DNA from 3 places in the Streptomyces sp. NPDC085524 genome. Region 3 is predicted to be linked to each of the others. Evidence: riboswitches for the same ligand, from Rfam matches in the RefSeq annotation. Region 3 holds a riboswitch; each other region holds the start of a gene.
What was found. Region 3 has a riboswitch for cyclic di-AMP ahead of ACIGFK_RS27500 (transglycosylase family protein). Riboswitches for the same ligand answer to the same signal wherever they lie in the genome.
Positions count from the first base shown of each region.

Region 1: another riboswitch for cyclic di-AMP. It lies ahead of ACIGFK_RS30845 (M23 family metallopeptidase); the one in region 3 lies ahead of ACIGFK_RS27500 (transglycosylase family protein).
Region 2: another riboswitch for cyclic di-AMP. It lies ahead of ACIGFK_RS02320 (LysM peptidoglycan-binding domain-containing M23 family metallopeptidase); the one in region 3 lies ahead of ACIGFK_RS27500 (transglycosylase family protein).

Region 1 is NZ_JBITTH010000024.1:39,335-43,334, reverse strand. It holds gene ACIGFK_RS30850 (M16 family metallopeptidase) at 1-976, shown strand, start outside; cyclic di-AMP (ydaO/yuaA leader) riboswitch at 1,197-1,356, shown strand; gene ACIGFK_RS30845 (M23 family metallopeptidase) at 1,369-2,169, shown strand; gene ACIGFK_RS30840 (GntR family transcriptional regulator) at 2,356-3,033, shown strand; gene ACIGFK_RS30835 (HPr family phosphocarrier protein) at 3,439-3,720, opposite strand; gene ACIGFK_RS30830 (GNAT family N-acetyltransferase) at 3,911-4,000, shown strand, end outside.
Region 2 is NZ_JBITTH010000001.1:521,298-525,297, forward strand. It holds gene ACIGFK_RS02315 (SGNH/GDSL hydrolase family protein) at 93-878, opposite strand; gene ACIGFK_RS02320 (LysM peptidoglycan-binding domain-containing M23 family metallopeptidase) at 1,042-2,040, opposite strand; cyclic di-AMP (ydaO/yuaA leader) riboswitch at 2,045-2,250, opposite strand; gene ACIGFK_RS02325 (tyrosine-protein phosphatase) at 2,542-3,333, shown strand; gene ACIGFK_RS02330 (aspartate aminotransferase family protein) at 3,410-4,000, opposite strand, start outside.
Region 3 is NZ_JBITTH010000019.1:164,379-168,378, reverse strand. It holds gene ACIGFK_RS27510 (septum formation initiator family protein) at 1-14, opposite strand, end outside; gene eno (phosphopyruvate hydratase) at 115-1,401, opposite strand; gene ACIGFK_RS27500 (transglycosylase family protein) at 1,677-2,372, opposite strand; cyclic di-AMP (ydaO/yuaA leader) riboswitch at 2,375-2,546, opposite strand; gene ACIGFK_RS27495 (transglycosylase family protein) at 2,823-3,869, opposite strand; partial or broken gene ACIGFK_RS27490 (cytochrome P450) at 3,973-4,000, opposite strand, start outside.

The sequences.
Region 1 (4,000 bases), on a different contig from region 3:
CAGCGAGGTCGACCGGCTGGTGCGCAACCGGCTCGACGAGATCCCGCACGAGCAGGCCAACCCGCAGCGCCGGGCCGCCAAGCAGCTCTCCAAGGAGCTCTTCCCGGCCACCCTGCGGATGTCCCGCCCGCGCCAGGGCACCGAGGAGACGGTCGCCCGGATCGACGCGACCGCCGTACGCGCCTTCTACGAGGCCCACGTGCGCCCCGCCACCTCCACCGCGGTGGTGGTCGGCGACCTGACCGGCATCGACCTGGACGCCGTGCTGGCGGACACCCTGGGCACCTGGACGGGCGACGCCGCCGAGCCGCTCCCGGTGCCTCCGGTGACCGCGGACGACACCGGCCGCGTGGTCATCGTGGACAGGCCCGGCGCCGTCCAGACGCAGCTGCTGATCGGCCGCATCGGGGCGGACCGCCACGACCGGGTCTGGGCGGCCCAGGTGCTCGGCACGTACTGCCTGGGCGGCACCCTCACCTCCCGCCTGGACAAGGTGCTGCGCGAGGAGAAGGGGTACACGTACGGCGTGCGCGCCTTCGGCCAGGTGCTGCGCTCCACCGCGGACGGCAAGGGCGCCTCGATGCTCGCCATCAGCGGCTCGGTGGACACCCCGAACACCGGACCGGCCCTGGAGGACCTCTGGAAGGTGCTCCGCACCCTCGCGGAGGGCGGCCTGACCGACGCCGAACGGGATGTGGCGGTGCAGAACCTGGTGGGCGTGGCCCCGCTGAAGTTCGAGACGGCGGCCTCCGTCGCCGGCACCCTCGCCGACCAGGTCGAGCAGGAGCTCCCGGACGACTACCAGGCGCAGTTGTACGCCCGGCTCGCCGAAACGGGCACCGTGGAGGCCACTTCGGCGGTCGTGAACGCCTTCCCGGCGGACCGGCTCGTCACGGTCCTGGTGGGCGACGCGTCGGTGATCGAGGAGCCGGTGCGCGCCCTCGGGATCGGTGAAGTCAGCGTCGTCACCAACTGAAGTGACCCACTGACGCTCCCAACTGGCGCCTGACCGGCGCTTCTTGAAGGGGCCCGGGCGGCTTGGCCGCTCGGGCCCCTTTTGTCTGTTTCGTGGCGAGGTTGCTTGTTTGCGGTGTGGCGTACGCAACAAAAAGGCGTGTCTGTTTGGTGATTGGCTGATGATCCGCCTAGCGTCGGCCGTGCTGTCCGTCAGTTGTACGCGCCGCATCCGCGGCACCGGGCAGCGATCGCCGAGTCCCCGTCAGGCGCGAGCCTGGGGAGCCGGGGACCCACATCAGTCCCTGGGGTGAATCGGACCCCCTCGCAAGAGGAGGCCCGTAGGAGACCTTCCTGCTCCGAACCCGTCAGCTAACCCGGTAGGCGAGAAGGAAGGAAAGGATCAGCCCCTTCATGGCGTTTGGCAGTCGTCCCGCCGGCTCCGGTAAGCACCGTGGTTCCAGCCGTCTGAGCCGCAAGACCGCCGGTTACGCCGGCATAGCCGCCCTCGCCACCACCGGCGTCGTCGGCACCCTCGCCGCCCCGGCCTTCGCCGCGGACAACGGCGCCAACGAGCACCAGGACAACGCGCTCGGCGCGGTCGTGGTCGCCGAGGAGCTCCCCGCCGACATCGCCGAGCAGGCCGACTCCCAGCAGCACGCCGCCGAGCAGGCCGCCGCCAAGGCGCAGGCCGAGGCCGACGCCAAGCAGGCTGCCGCCGAGGCCAAGCGCCTCGCCGAGGCCAAGGCGAAGGCCGAGCGCGACGCCGCCGAGCGTGCGGCCCGTGAGGAGGAGCGCAAGCGCCTCAACACCTTCGTGGCTCCGGTCGACGGCTCCTACGTCTCCACGCAGTACCACGCGGGCGGCGGCATGTGGTCCTCCGGCAGCCACACGGGCATCGACTTCCACGCCGACGAGGGCACCTCGGTGCACGCCGTGGGCGCCGGTGTCGTCGTCGAGGCGGGCTGGGGCGGCGCGTACGGCAACAACGTCGTCATCAAGCACAACGACGGCACCTACACGCAGTACGGCCACATGCTGCGGCTGAACGTCTCCGTCGGCCAGCAGGTCGTCGCGGGCCAGCAGATCGGCCTGTCGGGCTCCACGGGCAACTCCAGCGGCCCGCACCTGCACTTCGAGGCCCGTACCGGCGCCAAGTACGGCTCGGACATCAACCCCCTCGCCTACCTGCGCTCGCACGGCGTCGACGTCTGACCGACTCCTGCGCACCGCCTGCTCCACCGAAAGGCCCCGGCTCCCCGAGCCGGGGCCTTCGTGTTTCGGCGGGATTTCCGGATCTCCCCTTTCCGGCCGCTCTCGGAAATCATCGTGTGTTGCAATAGAGTCGCAGCAGTAGTGGCACCAATGAGGGTGTGAGTCGGAAAAAGCGGAGGTCCGGTCTTGCGTATTCCTGCGCACGCGGTATGCACGGCAATTCGCGACGACATCGTCTCCGGGGTCTTCGGGCCGGGCAGCAGACTGACCGAGGAGGTGCTGGCCCGCCGGTACGGGGTCTCCCGCGTCCCGGTCCGCGAGGCGCTGCGGACCCTGGAGTCCGAGGGGTTCGTGACCACGCGGCGGCACGCGGGGGCCTGCGTCGCCGAGCCGACGGAGCAGGAGGCGGCCGATCTGCTGGAGCTGCGGATGCTGCTGGAGCCGCTGGCCGCGGCCAGGGCCGCCCGGCGCCGCACCGAGGCGCACCTCAAGGTGCTGCGCGGGCTGGTCAGGTTGGGCCAGGAGCGGGCCAGGCGGGGCCAGGGGGAGGACCTGCGGTCCCTGGGCGGCTGGTTCCACGAGACGCTGGCCCAGGCCTCGGGCAGCCCGGGGCTGATCGCCCTGCTCACGCAGATGCGGCACAAGGTCGCGTGGATGTACGTGGTGGAGGCGCCGGCCCGGCCGGTGGAGTCCTGGGCGGAGCACGGCGCGGTGGTGGACGCCGTGGCCCGGGGCGACGCGGAGCGGGCGCGGGCGCTGGCCGCGGTCCACGCGGAGCGCGCGACGGGGGCGCACCGGCTGCGGATCCCGGCGGTGGTGAGCACTTCGCAACCTGCCGTAAACATGTCGAGCGGCCGGCATTAACAGGAGCCGTATACAAAGGACGGGTGCGAGTGCGCCGCCGGTCGAATTCGGATTCTCCGCGAATTCGCCGAGCGTGGTGCGGTCCGCTGTCCGCGCGTGGTGCCGGTGAATTCGGGCGCGCGGAATTCCGGTGCGTGCAATTCGCTTGCGGCGGGCCTGTGCGCGGGTGCGACCGGGCCGACGGTTCACGGGTGCGGCTCCGCCGCCGGGGCTCCGCCCGGACCCCGCTCCTCAGACGCCGGAGGGGCTGGAACGTGCCCGGCCTCGGCTCGCAGGTGCGCACCGGACGAGCTGGAGGACTGTGCCCCGCGCCGGCTTGCGGGTGCAGGGCGGCGGACATGACGAAGCCGCGGCCTCCGGGAGGGGGCCGCGGCTTCGGCGGGTGGTGCGGGCGAACCCGAAGGGTCAGACGGTCTCGGGGAGCTCCTCGAGACCCTCGGCGACCAGCTTCGCGAGGCGGTCCAGCGCGGCCTCCGCGCCATCGGCCTCGGAGGCGAGGACGATCTCCTCGCCGCCCTGGGCGCCCAGGCCCAGAACCGCCAGCATGGAACCGGCGTTGACGGGGTCGCCGCCGGCCTTCGCGATGGTCACCGGGACGCCGGAAGCGGTCGTCGCACGGACGAAGATCGAGGCGGGACGAGCGTGCAGGCCCTCGGCCCAACCGACGTTGACGCGGCGCTCTGCCATGGTGATGCCCTTCAGGTTCTTACGGTTGTCTAGACCAGTCTCTCATGAAGCCCGGAATGCTCGGACCGACCTTCGTCCCGGATCTCCCGCCGTTCGGCCATCCCCAGCTTGCACCGTTTCGTCCTGTAATGCCTATCGCGCCGCGCGAGCGCGACCCGCCCCGTCCGCGCGCGCTTCCGGCCCGTAAGGTATGGGCATGACCATCGAGTCGGACCCCTCGTACCCGGCCCACTGGGAAGCGGACGTCGTCCTGCGCGACGGCGGCACCGCCCGCATCAGG
Region 2 (4,000 bases), on a different contig from region 3:
GAGCATCCCAACGCACACCGGCCCCGAAGGATTCCGCATCCCCCGCGCGTGTCGTCCCCCGGCGGCCCCGGGCAGTGTCCCGGCTCCCCCGTCTACAGCGGCAGCAGGTCCGGCCGCTTCGCCTCGACGTGGTCCCCGGAGGACTCGCCGCGCAGCCGGCGGCCGATCCAGGGCACCAGGTGCTCGCGCGCCCAGTGGATGTTGTCGCGGGTCACGTCGACCGAGCCGCGCGGGCGCTCCGGCGGCCAGGGCTGGTCGGGGTCGGCCGGCACGTCCAGTCCGAGCACCTGCGCGGCCCGCAGCGCGACCCGGGTGTGCCCCTCGGGCGACAGGTGCAGCCGGTCGGTGTCCCACGCCCGGCGGTCCTGTACGGACTTGAGGGACCAGAGGTCGAGCACCGGGCAGTCGTAGCGGTCGGCGATGGCGCGCACGTGGACGCTGTACGTCGCCACCTTGCCCCGCAGGTGCTTGAGGACCGGTACGCCCCGGGTGTCGAAGCCGGTGGTGATCACGACCCGGCCGACGGCTCCGGTGAGGTCGGCGACGGCCGCCTCGAACCGCTGGGCCACGTCGTCCGGGTCGGTGCCGGGGCGGATGATGTCGTTGCCGCCGGCGCAGAAGGTCACGAGGTCCGGTGCGAGCGCCTTGGCCCGCGGGACCTGGTCGGCCACGATCTGGTCGAGGAGTTTGCCGCGCACGGCCAGGTTCGCGTACCGGAATTCGCCTTCTGGATGCTGGTCGGCCAGGAGCACGGCGAGCCGGTCCGCCCAGCCGAGATAAGTGTCCCCGGGTCCCGGGTCCCCCACGCCCTCGGTGAAGCTGTCCCCGATCGCCGCGTACGAGCCGATGGTCTTGGGTTTCGTCGTCGTCGCTGCCACGAGACGACATCCTTCACTCTCGTAACCAACCTACGCCAACGTAATGAGGGGTTGACGGGCCGTGATCTTTACCACCCGGGGGATAAGGAATACGTACACGTGGGGCCGGGACCCCCCTCGGGTCCCGGCCCCACGCGTGCCTGTGCTCCGGCGGCGGCTGCCGTCAGATGCTGACGCCCTTCGAGCGGAGGTAGCCCAGCGGGTCGGTGTCGGAGCCGTAGGAGGGGCCCGTGCGGATCTCGAAGTGCAGGTGGGGGCCGGTCGAGTTGCCGGTGGAACCGGACAGGCCGATGGTCTGGCCTGCGGTGACGCTCTGGCCGACCGAGACGGACAGCGAGGAGAGGTGGCCGTACTGCGAGTACATGCCGTCCGCGTGCCGGATGACGACCTCGTTGCCGTACGCGCCGCCCCAGCCGGCGGAGACGACGGTGCCGGCTCCGACGGCCCGGACCGTGGTGCCGGAGCTCGCGATGAAGTCGACACCGGTGTGGTAGCCGGAGGACCACATGCTGCCCGCGACCTTGTACTGGGTCGAGACGCCGGTGCTGGCCAGCGGAGCCACGAAGCCGGAGGCCGAGGTCTTGGCCGCGGGGGCCTCGGCCGGGGACTCCTTCTGCGCCGGGGCGGCCTGCTCGGCCGCCTGCGGAGCGGTCCTCCGGGCCGTCTTGGGAGCGGTCTTCGGGGCGGTCTCCGGAGCCGATTCCGGAGCCGATTCCGGAGCGGTTTCCGGAGCGGTTTCCGGAGCCGCCTCCGGGACGGTTTCCGCCGGAGCCGCCTCGCCCGCACCGCCGAGGTTCAGCTTCAGGCCGGGGTGGATCAGGTCGGGGTTGCTGCCGACCGCCTCGCGGTTGTCGGCGTAGAGCTGCTGCCAGCCGCCGGACAGGTGGCTCTCGGCGGCGATCTTGGAGAGGTAGTCGCCCGGCACGACCGTGTAGACGGTCGGCGCGGCGGACTCGGCCCGGAGCGCGGCGGGGACCTGCGGGGCAGCCGCGGGGGCCACGGTGGCCGTGGCCGTCGTCGCGGCGGCCGGGGCACCGGCCGCCTGGGCGCCGGCCGCACCCATCAGCGGCAGCGCGAGGGCCGCACCACCGGTGCCGGCGACGGCGAAGCCGCGCGAAATCGAAAGGGACTTGGGGCGGCGGTGCTTACCCTTTGCAGGCATGTCGAATTCCTCTCCGGCGCCTGCGAGGTGAGCTGTCGGGTTCGGACTGGAGATGTCCGGCGGTACATGAACGGACCATGTACGGCTTCACCCCTAGCCGTCCCGGAGCTGACTTCCGGGACAGCGGCTTACCTGGTTCCCCCGCTCCTGCCGCGCGTGAATGGTCGAGTGCGGTTTCCGGGCGGCGGCAGGATTCGGCGATCCACCCGGATCGGTCGCGAACGTAATCCCAAAAGGCCGCACCGAACAAGCCGTGAATTTCCTGACGGAATCACAGGCACGGGAAACCGGGGGAATGCTGGTCACCCTGCGTCCATTCCCGCCCGCCAACAACCGCGCCGGCGCAGGCATTCGGCTTTCGCGATCAGGCACTCACGGTCACCGTATGATCTGGCTCACGGGGACGCGCCCGATCTCGCCTCCACTTATGGCAAGTTGTCGCCAAGTAGTGTAATTCGGACAGAGCACCCACGAGCAGGATCACGAAGCGGAGGACTTCCCTTGACCCAGCAGATACAGGAGCCGGAACTGTCCGGAGTGCGCAATTTCCGCGATGTGGGCGGATTGCCGACTTCCGATGGACGAAGGGTCAGGACGGGACGACTGTATCGAAGCGGACATCTCGCACATGCCACTGAAACCGATGCGGAATTCCTCGATTCGCTCGGCCTGCACACCGTGTTCGACTTCCGCAACGGCGCCGACCACGCGCTGGAGGGCCCGGACGTGGACCTGCCCGGCGTGCGGAACGTGAACATCCCGCTCTCGGATCCGGCCGACGGCCGCGAGTTCTGGAAGATGGTCCGCGACGGCGACCTCGAGCAGCTCCGCTCGATCCTGGGCGACGGGAAGGCCGCGGCCCGGATGACGAACTCGTACCGGGCGATGATCAAGAACCGCACCGCCGAGCACAGCCGGGTCCTGCACGCCCTCGCCGAGGACAGCGTCCCGGCGCTGATGCACTGCGCCGCCGGCAAGGACCGGGCCGGCCTGTCGATCGCCGTCACCCTGCTCGCGCTGGACGTGGAGCGCGAGGCGATCGTCGCGGACTACCTGGAGTCGAACGCCCCGCACCGCCGCTACCGGGTCCGCCGGAGCGACGACTCCGCCGAGGCCCGCTCCCCCGAGGTGATGGAGCTGCTCGCCCCGCTCTTCGACGCCCGCGCCGAGTACCTGGTCGCGGCCTTCGACACCATCGACGAGACCTGGGGCGGCGTGGACCGCTACCTGGAACAGGGCCTCGGGCTCACGCCCGGGACCCGGAGCCGTCTGCGCGAGCGGCTGCTCGACTGACGGAGGGGCGGGAGGGGAGCGCGTCGGCGCGCTCCCCTCCCGCCCTTCCCGCGGCCGTCGGCCCGCTTCCCGCCGGTCAGCGGTTGCCGACCGCCTGCTTGACCAGGGTCCGGCCGAAGTCCCACATCAGCCCCGACCCGCCGTGCGCCTCGTCCATGACCGCGCGGAAGGCCCCGACGAACCGGTCGACGTCCCGCTCGTCCACGATCAGCGGCGGGATGAGCTTGATCACCTCGAGGTGGTCCCCGGAGACCTGGGTCAGGATCCGGTGCTTCTGGAGCAGCGGCACCACGACCATCTGCGCGAAGAGCCCCTTGCGGGCCGCCTGGAGCATCGTCCAGCGGCTGCGCAGCCCCAGCGAGGACGGCCGGCCGAACTCGATGCCGATCATCAGCCCGCGCCCGCGGACCTCGTGGAGCAGTTCGTACCCGTCCACGAGCGCGGCCAGCCGCCCGCGCAGCAGGTCGCCCATCGCCCGGGCGTTGGCCACGACCTCCTCGTCCTCCATGACCCAGAGCACCGCGAGCCCGGCGGCCATCGCCTGCGCGTTGGAGCCGAAGCTCGCGGAGTGCACGAGCACCCGGTCCATGGAGGAGTAGACCTTCTTGAAGATCCAGTCCTTTCCCAGGGTCGCCCCGACCGGCACGTAGCCGCCCGACAGCGCCTT
Region 3 (4,000 bases):
CGGTTCCCGGCCATTGATCCGCCTCCCCTGTGTACACGTACTAAGCAATACGTCCCCGCACACGGTACGGGACCGAGTGCGGGGACGTACGGAGGCTAGACCCGGAGGTCCGGATCAGCCCTTGAAGCGGGGGAACGCGCTGCGGCCCGCGTACACGGCGGCGTCGTCGAGGATCTCCTCGATGCGCAGCAGCTGGTTGTACTTGGCGACGCGGTCCGAGCGGGCCGGGGCGCCGGTCTTGATCTGACCGCAGTTCACCGCGACGGCGAGGTCGGCGATGGTGACGTCCTCGGTCTCACCGGAGCGGTGCGACATCATGCACTTGAAGCCGTTGCGCTGGGCCATCTCGACGGCGTCGAGGGTCTCGGTCAGCGAACCGATCTGGTTCACCTTCACGAGCAGGGCGTTCGCGGAGCCCTCCTCGATACCGCGGGCCAGGCGCTCCGGGTTGGTGACGAAGAGGTCGTCGCCGACGATCTGCACCTTGGAGCCGATGCGCTCGGTGACGGTCTTCCAGCCGGCCCAGTCGTCCTCGAACAGCGGGTCCTCGATGGAGACGAGCGGGTACGCCTCGACGAGCTCGGCGTAGTAGTCGGTCATCTCGGCGGCCGAGCGGGACTTGCCCTCGAACTCGTACTGGCCGTCCTTGTAGAACTCGGACGCGGCGACGTCCAGCGCGAGCGCGATGTCCGTGCCCGGGGTGTAACCGGCCTGCTTGATGGCCTCGATGATGAGGTCGAGCGCGGCGCGGTTGGACTCCAGGTTCGGGGCGAAGCCGCCCTCGTCGCCGAGACCGGTGGAGAGGCCCTTGGCGTGCAGGACCTTCTTGAGGGTGTGGTAGACCTCGGCACCCCAGCGCAGCGCCTCGGAGAAGGACTCCGCGCCGATCGGGGCGATCATGAACTCCTGGATGTCAACGTTGGAGTCGGCGTGCGACCCACCGTTGAGGATGTTCATCATCGGAACGGGCAGCAGGTGCGCGTTCGGACCGCCGAGGTAGCGGAAGAGCGGAAGGTCGGAGGCCTCGGACGCGGCGTGCGCCACGGCGAGGGAGACACCGAGGATGGCGTTGGCGCCGAGGGAGCCCTTGTTCTCGGTGGCGTCCAGGTCGATCATCGCCTGGTCGATCAGGCGCTGCTCGGTGGCGTCGTAGCCGACGAGCTCGGGGCCGAGCTGCTCGATGACGGCGAGGACGGCCTTCTCGACGCCCTTGCCGAGGTAGCGGTCGGGGTCACCGTCACGGAGCTCTACGGCTTCGAATGCACCGGTGGAGGCACCGGACGGAACTGCAGCACGGCCGGTGCTGCCATCGTCGAGGCCCACCTCGACCTCGACCGTGGGGTTGCCTCGGGAGTCCAGGATTTCCCGGGCTACGACGACGTCGATGGACGGCACGAGCATCTCCTTCTGGGATGTGACGCTGGGTGTGCGGCGGCATGTCAGGCCGTGGGACGGCCTTGCCGCTTAGAGCCTAACCGGCTCCGGGCACTCGGCCCGCCGACCGCCCGGGTCCTGGGACGAAAAAGGGCCCGAATACCCCCGTTCCAGGACATACAGCTGCGGAGGAAGGTGTCTTGGCCGTGCACACGCCGCCGCCCGGCGCGTGGAGGGGAAGGCGCGCCGGGCGGTGGGGCTGTCACGTGTGGTGAAGAAACCTGCGGCTATTGCCGCATCGTTCAGCTGAGCTTCAGCTTCTGACCCGGGAAGATCAGGTCGGCGTCGGACACGATGTCCTTGTTCAGCTCGAAGAGCTTCTCCCAGCCGCCCTTGACGCCGTTGGCGTCGGCGATGCCGCCGAGGGTGTCGCCGTCCTTGACCTCGTACGAGCCGTTGCCGGTCTTCGGGGCCTCGGTGCGCTCGGACCGGGTGGTCGGGGCCGGGGTCTCGGAGCGCTTGGGCTCCGTCTTCTTCGGCTCGGCCTTCTTGGTCTCGGTCTTCTTCGGCTGGGTCTTCTTGGTCTCGGTCTTCGGGGTCTCGGTCGAGCCGCCGCCCGTGTAGGAGGAGTTCGACAGACCCACGCCGCAGGACGGCCAGGCGCCCTTGCCCTGGCCCTTGAGGACCTTCTCGGCGATGGCTATCTGCTGGGACTTCGAGGCCTGGTTGGCCTGCGGGGCGTACGACTTGCCGCCGTACGCGGCCCAGGTGGAGGAAGAGAACTGCAGGCCGCCGTAGTAGCCGTTGCCCGTGTTGATGGCCCAGTTGCCACCGGACTCGCACTGGGCGACGCGGTCCCACTCGCTCGCGGTGGCGGCACTCGCGGTGCCCGCGGCCATCAGCGGCGCGGCGACGACGGCACCGGCGACACCGGCGAGCGTGGCGATGCGGACGGCCTTGGTGGCGCGACGGTGCTTGCCCTTGCCGGAAAGCAGCATGAGGTTCTCCTCACCGACGCCTACGAGGTGAGCTGTCGGGTTCGGGCGGATGAGTTGCCCGGCCGTGCGACCTAGCGCACGTCTTGACCCCTAGCCGGTTGCCGCCCGTCTCCGGACGGCCGTTCCCGGCACCTACCTTGGGTCCCCCGCTCCTGCCTTCGGCGCTTGACGCGACGACTGTTCCCCCCGTCCGCCGGCAGGACTCGGCGATGCGGTCGAAGGAGCCCGCGGTGGCGGGCGATTCAGAAGGTAGACAGGTCTCCCCCCGATGTTCAACGCGCCGCATCGGGGGGAGACGACCCCTACTTGCGCTCTCCCCAAGGGTGTTTGCGCAGGTGAGGACGGGGTTTGCGGAAGCCCCTGGGCGGGACACGCCAGTTGACCGGAAGAGACACATGTCTCATTCGAACGAAACGGACAATCAACTCTTTCCGGAAGGGTGAAGTGCCCTTATTGCGCGGTTAGATCCAGGTTCTGTCCGGGCTTGATCAAGTCCGCGTCCCCGCCGATGACCTGCTCGTTGGCCTTGTAAAGGGCGTCCCAGCCGCCCTTGACCCCCTTGGCATCCGCGATGGCCGTCAGGCTGTCGCCCGCCTTCACGGTGTACGTGGGCTTCGACGCGGCGTCAGAAGCCGCGGGCACCTCGGCCGCGGGCGCCCCGCGGTGCTTGCCGCTGCCCTCGCCGGGAGCGGCGAGCGGGGCCGTGGAGGCGTCAGGGGCCGCGGGGGCGTTCGGGTCCGCCGGAGTGGTGGCCGGGGGCAGGCCCGGGGTCGCGGGGGCCGTCGCGGGCGGGGTGGTGGACGGAGCCGTCGGGGTGCCCGGGTCCGCAGGCTTACCCGAGTTGCCCTGGTTGCCCTGATCGCCCGGGTTGCCTTGGTTGCCCTGGTTGTTCGAGTTGCCCGGAGCCGAGGGCTCCTCGACCGGGAGGTCGGCCGGAGGCATGACGGGCAGTCCGAGGTTCGGGCCGAGCGGGCCGTCGGCGATCCCCGGGGTCGGCGCCCCGAAGTCGGTGGACGGCGGCACGGCGCCCGAGTTCGGCACGGCGTCGTCCGGGCGGGAGGGCGCGGGGCCGACGGTCCCGTGGTTGCCGGGCTGGCCGGGGTCGACCACGGCGGCGGGGCCCTGCGCGTCCAGCCCGGCGGGCGCCGCGCACATCGGCCACGCCTGCGGGCCCTTCGCGGCGAGCACCCGCTCGGCGATGGCTATCTGCTGGGAACGGCTGGCGAGGTCGGCCCGCTCCGCGAAGTCGAGCCCGCCGGCCTCCCGCCACTCCTCCTGGGTGAACTGGAGCCCGCCGTAGGCACCGCTGCCGAAGTTGGCGCTCCAACTGCCGCCGCTCTCGCATTCGGCGACCTTGTCCCACGTGGACGTGTCCGCCGCGCTCGCGCCGGTGGCGGCGAGCAGCGGCAGAGCCAGCGCGGAGCCGGTGACTCCGGCAGTGACGACTATCGCGGGCACCTGACGGGGGCGTCTGTGGCGGCCGTTCCCGGAACGCATGAGGCTGCACCTTTCGCATAACGGCGGGGTAACGGCAGAACCTAGCGGCCATCGAACGCATGTCACAAGTTGGGTCGGAAACTGACTTCGGATCAGGTGCGACTCAGGCGTTCGGTACTGCGAAGCGAACG